2 regions of the Nocardiopsis sp. YSL2 genome follow, and region 2 is predicted to be linked to the other one. Evidence: predicted binding sites of a transcription regulator. Region 2 holds the regulator's gene; the other holds the start of a gene.

Region 1 (4,576 bases), 2.7 Mb from region 2:
CTGCATCACCAGCGCCTACCGGGACCTGCCCAACCAGCAGCGCGTGTACGGCGAGGTCGCGCCGGGGTTCGCCGCCGTCCCCGGCACGAGCAACCACGGCCTCGGTCAGGCGATCGACCTCGGCTGCGGGATCCAGAACTTCCGGTCCGAGCGCTGGAACTGGATGGAGGCCAACGGCGGGGAGTACGGCTGGCACCACCCGGCCTGGGCCAAGTCGAGTCCGTTCGAGCCGTGGCACTGGGAGTACAGCGGCTGACGATGGCGACCCACGGGGGCGGTGGTCCGTACGGGCCGCCGCCCCCGCCGTGTCTCAGACGGTCTCCGGCTGGACCTCACTCGTGCAGGAGGAGCACTTGGTCGCCTTCTTGTCGATGCCGTTGAAGCAGAAGGGGCAGGACCGCGTGGTGGCCTCCTCCGCCTTGGCGTACCTCTCGAGGAGCTTGCCGACCGGCATCACCACGAAGAAGTACAGGATCGCGGCCGTGAGCAGGAACGAGAAGAGAGCGTCGACGAACGCGCCGTAGAGGAACCTGCTGCCGTTGATCTCGAAGTAGAGGTCGGAGAAGGTGGGGACACCGCCGAAGACCCCGATGAGCGGGGTGATGAACCCTTCGGTGAACGCCGTGATGAGCTCGGCGAAGACGGCGCCGATCACGACCGCGACCGCCAGCTGCACAAGGTTGCCCTTGAGCAGGAACTTCTTGAAGCCTTCCATGGGAACTGTCCTACGTTCTCGTGTTGATGTGTGCGGGATGCTCGGTCCCGTCGACTCGACCCCCGGGGGCGGGGGCGGACAAGTCCGGAGTGCCCGGGACAAGAGCCTGACCAGCTTTCACCACGAATCGTCGTCGGTCAACCGCGTATGGTGATGGACAGTCGTGAGAGCGCCGCGTGACCCGCCAGCTCCCGCGCCTCCGCCGCGGTGGCGGCGATGACGATGAGCGCCCCGCTCTCCCCGCCCTCCCCGGCCGCGGGCAGGGCCAGAACGGGCCGGTCCCGTACCACCTCCGAGGCCGGTCCGGCCCGGGCCGACGGGAGGTCGCCGGCCCCGGTCGCGGCGAGGACGTCCACCCGGCTTCCGGGGGAGAGCAGCGCCACCGCGCCGGGATCGGCGACGCGCACCGGGACCGCGATCAGGTCCGGTCCGTGGGCCCGCGCGGGAGGGTCCGTGAGACGGGCGTCGGTGATCACCTCGCCCTGGCGGACCGGGGCGTTGAGGGTGCGTCCGCCGGTCTCCGCCGCGGGTCCCAGGGCTCCCTCGGGGACCGCGGTGGCGGGCAGGGCGCGGGTGATGAGGTCACCGGAGGCGACAGGGGAGGAGGCGTCCAGGTCGCGGGCGGCGACGAGTACCTCGACGGCGGGAGCGGAGAGGGGCCGCACGGCCAGGACGGCGCCGAGGAGCGCCGCGGCGGCCAGGAGGGTGGCGATGACACGCCGGTGCCGGTCGACCAGGCGCGTGAGGGCGCCGCGGTGCCGGTAGGGGGGTGATACGTCGGCCATACGTCGACGTTAGGCCGGGCGCCGGCCACCGGGCGGTTGTCCACAGGGGGAATCGCGCGGAGGGAGCGGGGTGCGGGGCCACGGGTCCGGACCCCGGGTCCGGTGCCGCCGCGCGCGGCGGCGCAACGGCCGCAGCCGGGGGAGAACAGCGGCGCGCCGCCGAGGGCACGGCGGCGCGGTCACGCGGTCAACGGCCGCGGCGGCTCAGCTCGCCGCGGCGGCGCTGCTGCTACTGCTACCGCTGCCGGAGGCGGACGAGCCGCTCGTGGACGCGGTGGAGTCGGAGGAGGACGACGTCGTGGAGTCCGACGAGGCACTCGCGGCGGCCGGGGCATCGGTCTTCGTGTCCGTGCCACCGTCCTTGCCCTCGCCGGACCCGGTGACGACGGAGCTGTTGGAGGTCTTGCCGCTGTCGGTGCGGTAGAAGCCGGAACCCTTGAACACGATGCCGACGGCGGAGTACACCTTGCGCAGGCGTCCCTCGCACTCGGGGCAGACGGTCAGGGAGTCGTCGCTGAAGCTCTGCACGACCTCCATCTGGGCGCCGCACTCTGTGCACGCGTACTGATACGTAGGCACTGTTCGGGTCCTCCTATGCTGGCACTCTCGCCCGTTGACTGCTAAATAGTACGCGCTCGCCGACCGAGGCGGCGACAGCACCTCACCCGAAGGACGCACGTGGGGGCCGCGGGACCGGGCCGTGGGCGTCGTCGGGCGCGACCGTCAGCGTCAACGCCGGGCACGGGCCGCTTAATCCCGCCCCTCCACGGGCGGGCCGCCACGCGGAACCGCCGGCCGCGCCACGCGCCCGCCGCCCGCCTTCCGGGCGGAACCGGTCCCAGGAGCGGAGTCCACGCGGGACGCGGTCCCCGCCCTCCGCGCGCTCTCCGCATCCCGTTCCCGGCCTCAGGGGCCGGTGCGGGCACAGCGGTCGGGCCACACCGGGGAGGCCGGGTCGAACACGTGCAGGCCGCCGCCCGGGGTGAGCACCGCGTCCACGGGGCGGTCGTGCGGCTCCGCCGGAACCCGCTCCACCCACTCCTCGTCGTGCACCACCGCGATCGCCGGGGTGTGCGGCCCCTTGGCGGCCAGTGCGCGGTCGTAGCAGCCCGCACCGCGGCCCAACCGCATACCGGAGCGGTCCACCGCCAGGGCCGGGCACACGACAGCGTCCGCACGGGCCAGTGCGCCGGGGCCGTACCGGGGCCCGGTCGGCTCCAGCAGTCCGTGCCCGGCCCCGGCCAGGCTGTCGGGGCCGTCGAAGGAGGCCCAGTCCAGGTCGCCCCCCGGCAGGAAGACCGGCAGCAGCACGTACGTGCCGCGCTTCCACAGCGCGTTCACCAGCCCGCGCGTGTCCGGCTCGCCGCCGACGGAGTAGTAGCAGGCCACCGTTCCCGCCATCGAGAGCCACGGCACCGCCATGAGCGCGTCCCGGACCGCCGATCCGGCCCTCGCGCGCTCGGGCGCCTCCCTGGCCCGTCGCCGGGCCAGGACTCGACGGCGCAGCTCCCGCTTGGCGGACCGGTCGCGCTCCCCTTCGTCACCCATGGGCTCAGTGTGCCATCAGCGCGCCCCGACACGGCCGTTCGCTCATGGTGAACACCGGGTTGCGGAATCCGGTCCTTCGCCCGAAACCGCCGGGACTTCTTGTCATCAGCGCCGGTGTGGAGGCCACGACGCGATGACCGACTGTCCTACAGTGCCGACATGAGTGCCGACACCGAGCAGACACGACCCCGTTCCTCGCCCCTTCCCGTCACCAAGGCGGTCGTGCCCGCTGCCGGACTGGGCACACGCTTCCTTCCCGCGACCAAGGCCACGCCGAAGGAGATGCTGCCGATCGTGGACAAGCCCGCGATCCAGTACGTCGTGGAGGAGGCCGTCGCGGCCACGCTCCGCGACGTCCTGATGATCACGGGCCGCAACAAGCGCTCCATCGAGGACCACTTCGACCGCGCCTACGAACTGGAGGAGGCGCTGGCGACCAAGGGCGACGACGAGCGCCTGCGCTCCGTACGCGAGTCCGACGGCCTCGCCCAGATGCACTACGTCCGACAGGGGGACCCGCGCGGCCTGGGGCACGCCGTGCTGTGCGCCGAGGCGCACGTCGGCGACAACCCCTTCGCGGTCCTGCTCGGCGACGACCTCATCGAGTCCGCCGACCTGCTCCGCCGCATGATCGAGGTGCGCGAGGAACACGGCGGCAGCGTGGTCGCCCTCATGGAGGTCGAGCCCGAACAGGTCTCCCTCTACGGCTGCGCCGGGATCGAGCCCACCGACGAGCCCGACGTCGTCACCGTCACCGACCTCGTGGAGAAGCCCGCCCCGGAGCAGGCGCCGAGCCGCTGGGCGATCATCGGCCGCTACGTCTGCGACCCGGCCGTCTTCCCCGTGCTGCACGAGACCCCGCCCGGCCGGGGCGGAGAGATCCAGCTCACCGACGCCCTGCGCGAACTGGCCCGCCGCAAGCCCGAGGACGGGGGGACGGTGCGCGGCGTGCTCTTCCGCGGCCGCCGCTACGACACCGGCAACAAGGCCGACTACATCCGCACCGTCGTGGACTTCGCGTGCCGCCGGCCCGACCTTCGCGCCGAACTGCTGCCCTGGCTCAGGGAGTTCGTCGAGCGGCAGGAGCCCGGACAGGGCTGAGCCGCCCCGGTCCCGCCCCGGTCGAGCGGGCCCGTGCTGCCCCGATGCGGGGACAATGGGACGCCGGTCACCTCCAGAGGGCGGGGAGGCGGCCAACGGACCCACGACCCGGGAGGACCTTCCAGTGAAGACCGTTGAACAGCACATCACGGACATCCTGGGGCTGATCGCCGCGCCCGAGCCCACCGAACTCGACCTGCTGCGGGCGCACGGCGCCGTGCTCGCCGCCGACGTCGTGTCCCCGGTGGACCTGCCGGGCTTCGACAACTCCTCCATGGACGGCTACGCCGTGTGCGCCGCCGACCTGGACAAGGCCACTCCCGACACCCCCGTCCACCTGCCCGTGGTCGCCGACATCCCCGCGGGCGACGCCACGCCCACGGCGGTGCGGCCCGGCATGTGCGCGCGCATCATGACCGGTGCGCCC
Region 2 (4,576 bases):
CGGGTAGCGGTACCACGTGCCCTTGTTCGCGCCGCTGGCGCCGATGACGCCGAAGACGATCGCGAAGATCCAGACCAGGCCGACCAGCAGGGAGCCGATCCACGAAAGCGCCGGGAAGGTGATGCCCAGCACGATGAGGATCACCCAGGCGAAGATGTAGCCGAGCAGCAGCGTGATCTGGAAGTTGGCCGCCTCCGAGGCGTGGTGGCGCACGAAGGGCGACTGGTGCCGCTTGGCGAAGTAGATCGCCAGCGGCGGGATCCAACCGAGGCACGCGATGATGAATCCGGACAGGTGCGCGAGCATCGCCACGAGCGTATCGTTCTCGCCGCCATGGGGGGCCTGCTGCTGATATCCGCCGGGCCCGCCGTGGACGGCCTGTTCAGCCGGGTGCTGGGGCTGTTGTCGGGGTTGACCGTAGGGCTGCTGCCCGTACGGGGTCTGTGCCGCCTGGGGTGCGCCGTAGGCGGGCTGGCCGCCCGTCGGCTGCTGTGGAGGCGGGGGCGCGAACGCGGGCTGTTGGCCGTACCCGGGCTGGGCCGCGTACGGGGACTGTTCACCCGGGGGCTGTGGGGGCTGCTGGGCGTAACCCTGCTGCTCCTGGGGTTGCCCGTAGGGCTGCGGAGGCGCGTAGCCGGGCTGGGGCTGCTGCCCGTAGCCCTCAGGGCCGCCCGCGGGCTGCTGGGCGTAGCCCTGCTGCTGGTACTGCTGCCCGTAGGCGGGCTGGCCGCCGGTCGGCTGCTGTCCGTACCCGGGCTGGGCCGCGTACGGGGACTGTTCACCCGGGGGCTGTGGGGGCTGCTGGGCGTAACCCTGCTGCTCCTGGGGTTGCCCGTAGGGCTGCGGAGGCGCGTAGCCGGGCTGGGGCTGCTGGGCGTAGCCCTCAGGGCCGCTCGCGGGCTGTTGGCCGTAGCCGGGTTGCGGCGCGTACGGGGGCTGTTCACCCGACGGCTGTGGGGGCTGCTGGGCGTAGCCCTGCTGCTGGTACTGCTGCCCGTGGGCGGCCTGGCCACCCGAGGGCTGCTGACCGTACTCCGCCTGCTGGCCATAGGCGGGCCGGCCGCCGGTCGGCTGCCGTCCGTCGCCGGGCTGCGGCGCGTACGGGGACTGTTCACCCGACGGCTGCCGCCCAGGGTCCGCCTGCCCGTACTGCGGGGGGCGACCCTCCTCGGGATCATCCGGGGCAGGGGGATTCGTCGGGTTCTCGCTCATGCTCTTCCTCGGCTCCGCTGGTGTGGGGCGGCTTCTGTACTTCCCGGCAGTACCGACGACCGCGCGGGCCGCGAGGTGGCGACCACGGCGGTCGGATGCCGGGCTCCGAAACCGTCGCCTGCCAGAATCCTAGATCCTGTACGCCTCACACCGCGAAGTCGCCGCCGCGCGGCGCGGTCGGCGGTCGCACCTCACTCGTCCGGGTGGGGGCCGGTGACGAAGTCGATCAGTTCCTCCACCCGCCCCAGGAGCGACGGCTCCAGATCGGCGTAGCTGCGCACCGAGCCCAGGATCCGCCGCCAGGCCTCGCCGGTCTCCATCCGCCAACCCAGGCCGCTGACGACGCCCTCCTTCCAGGGGCGGCCGCGCGGCACCTCCGGCCAGCGGTCGATTCCCAGCGCGCTCGGGCGGACCGCCTGCCACACGTCGACGTAGGGGTGACCCGCCACGAGCACGTGCTCGCCCTCCACCCGCGCGGCGATGCGCGACTCCTTGGATCCGGGGACCAGGTGGTCCACGAGGACACCGAGGCGCCGTCCCGGGCCGGGTGAGAAATCCGCCACGATCGCGGGCAGATCGTCCACACCCTCCAGGAACTCCACGGCCACGCCCTCCACGCGCAGGTCGTGGCCCCAGACCCGTTCCACGAGCTCGGCGTCGTGCAGGCCCTCGACGTAGATCCGGCTCTCCCGGGCCGTGCGCGCCCGCGTGCCCGGCACCGCGACCGAACCCGAGGCACTGCGCAGCGGCCCGCGCGGCGCCGCGGCGGGGCGCACGAGCGTGGCCGGGGCGCCGTCGATCAGGAACGCGGCCGGTCCGAGGTCGAACACCCGGCGGCGCCCGGCGCGGTCCTCCAGCGTCACGGTCGCCTTGTCCCAGCCGACGACGGCACCGCAGAATGTCTCGTCGGCGTCCTCCACGACCAGGTCGCGGCTGAGCGGCACATCCGGCACAGCGCCCTTCCTGGGCCGTCGCCAGTCACCCGCCAGCACGTCGCGGCCGTAGCGCTTGGTTCCCTTGGTAGCCACGGTCGTGCAGTCTAGTGGGGGCGCCGCGTTCCTACCGGTTGGTAGACAACGGGGTTTGCGCGCGCGCATAGAATTAGCACTGAGGACCATGGAGTGCCAGGAGGTGGCGAGTTGCTGGATGAGCGCAAGCTCGCGGTCCTGCGTGCCGTCGTCGAGGACTTCGTCAACACCAACGAACCGGTGGGTTCCCGCGCTCTGGCGGACCGGCACCCGCTCGGCGTCTCCCCGGCGACGATCCGCAATGACATGGTCGCCCTCGAAGAGGACGGATACATCACCCAGCCGCACACCAGTGCGGGCAGGGTCCCCACGGACAAGGGCTACCGGCTCTTCGTCGACCGCCTGTCGTCGGTCAAACCGCTCTCGGTCGCCGAGCGACGGGCCATCGAGTCCTTCCTCACGGGCGCCGTGGACCTGGACGAGATCGTCGCCCGAACGGTGCGGCTGCTCGCCCAGCTCACCCGCCAGGTCGCGATCGTGCAGTACCCGTCGTTGACACGCTCCTCCGTCCAGCACGTGGAGCTGGTCCCCCTGGGGGGCCAACGGATCATGATGGTCGTGATCACCAACACGGGCCGGGTCGAGCAGCGCGTCATCGACGGGCTCGGCGACGTCGACGCGGCGATCGTCGGCGATCTGCGGGAGATGCTCAACCGGGCCATCGCCGGACGCCACCTGGCCGACGTGCCCGACGCGGTTCAGGACCTGCCCGCGCAGGTCGATCCGGAACACCGGCGCGTCGCCGTGGCGGTCCTGTCGGTCCTGCTGGACAGCCTCGTCGAACGGCACGAGGAGAAGATCGTCCTCGCGGGGACGGCCAACCTCGCCGCCGTGGACTTCGCCGCGAGTCTGCGTGAGGTTCTGGAGGCGCTGGAAGAGAACATGGTCCTCATCCGTTTGCTGGGTGAGGCGAAGGATCCGTCGATGCTGACAGTGCGCATCGGCGAGGAGAACCTCCACGAGGGTCTGCGGACCGCCTCCATCGTGTCGGCCGACTACGGCGTGGGAAACCAGTCGCTGGCCAAGATCGGTGTGGTGGGTCCGACCCGGATGGACTACCCAGGGACGATGGGAGCGGTACGCGCGGTGGCTCGGTATGTCGGACAGATTTTGGCAGGACAGTAACTCAGTGGCCAGAGACTATTACCAGGTTCTCGGGGTGCGTCGCGACGCGTCCAAGGACGAGATCAAGAAGGCGTACCGGAGGCTCGCACGCGAGCTCCACCCGGACATCAACCCGGACCCCGCCACGCAGGAGCGCTTCAAGGAGGTGACCCAGGCCTACGAGGTCCTCTCCGACGAGAACAAGCGTCGGATGTTCGACATGGGTCACGACCCCTTCGCTCCAGGCGGCGGCGGTGGCGGCGCGGGTGGATTCGGCGGCGCCGGGGGTTTCGCCTTCGACGACATCATGAACGCGTTCTTCGGCGGCGGCCAGCCCGGCGGGCGGTCCCCGCGCGAGCGCGTCCGGCGCGGACGCAGCATCAAGATCCGCATCGAACTCGACCTCGTCGAGACGGCGTTCGGCGTGAGCAAGGACATCACGTTCCCCACCGCCATCCTGTGCGAGACGTGCCAGGGCGAGGGGACGGCGGCGGGATCGCACCGCACCACCTGCGAGATGTGCCACGGCCAGGGCGAGGTCTCCCAGGTCACCCGCTCCTTCCTCGGCCAGGTCATGACGTCCCGCCCCTGCCCGCAGTGCTCCGGCCAGGGCACGGTCATCACCAACCCCTGCGGTGACTGCGCCGGCGAGGGCCGGGTGCGCGAGAAGGTCACCCGCACGGTGAAGATCCCCGCGGGCGTCGACGACGGCACCCGCATCCAGCTCGCAGGCGAGGGCGAGGTCGGCCCCAACGGCGGGCCGCGCGGCGACATCATCCTGGAGATCATCCAGAAGGCGCACCCGACCTTCGAGCGGCGCGGCGACGACCTGCACTGCACGGTCACCGTGCCCATGACCGCCGCCGCGCTGGGCGCCTCGTTCGCGTTCGACACGCTGGACGGCACGGAGAACATCGACCTGCGCCCGGGGACCAACTCCGGCCACGTCATCACACTGCCCAACAAGGGCGTGACCCATCTCGACGGGGGCGGCCGGGGCGACCTGCGCATCCGCGTGGACGTGGAGACCCCGAACAAGCTGGACGAGGAGCAGGAGGCCCTGCTGCGCAAGTTCGCCGAGCTGCGCGGGGAGGACCAGAACCCGGGCCGCTTCAGCCCCGGGCACGGCGGCCTGTTCGCCAAGCTCCGTGACGCCTTCGGTGCCAAGTGACCCCACCGGTCTTCCTGGTCGACGACGCCGCCGACCTGGCCGCCGCCACGGTGGTCCTCAC

What was found. The regulator HrcA, encoded in region 2, represses chaperone genes, less so after heat shock. The targets are predictions, from matches to a motif close to TTGGCACTCTCNNNNNGAGAGTGCCAA.
Region 1: a site for HrcA is predicted at 2,098-2,124, ahead of M1P99_RS07650 (FmdB family zinc ribbon protein). Genes of this name have one in related genera too.

What each region holds. Positions count from the first base shown of each region.
Region 1 covers NZ_JAMOAO010000001.1:1,771,982-1,776,557, reverse strand. The annotation lists gene M1P99_RS07665 (D-alanyl-D-alanine carboxypeptidase family protein) at 1-256, shown strand, start outside; gene M1P99_RS07660 (MscL family protein) at 311-715, opposite strand; gene M1P99_RS07655 (SAF domain-containing protein) at 853-1,500, opposite strand; gene M1P99_RS07650 (FmdB family zinc ribbon protein) at 1,705-2,079, opposite strand; gene M1P99_RS07645 (5-formyltetrahydrofolate cyclo-ligase) at 2,407-3,048, opposite strand; gene galU (UTP--glucose-1-phosphate uridylyltransferase GalU) at 3,208-4,149, shown strand; gene glp (gephyrin-like molybdotransferase Glp) at 4,274-4,576, shown strand, end outside.
Region 2 covers NZ_JAMOAO010000001.1:4,475,424-4,479,999, forward strand. The annotation lists gene M1P99_RS19675 (DUF4870 domain-containing protein) at 1-1,212, opposite strand, end outside; gene M1P99_RS19680 (DUF3097 domain-containing protein) at 1,404-2,240, opposite strand; gene hrcA (heat-inducible transcriptional repressor HrcA) at 2,352-3,365, shown strand; gene dnaJ (molecular chaperone DnaJ) at 3,370-4,515, shown strand; gene M1P99_RS19695 (16S rRNA (uracil(1498)-N(3))-methyltransferase) at 4,512-4,576, shown strand, end outside.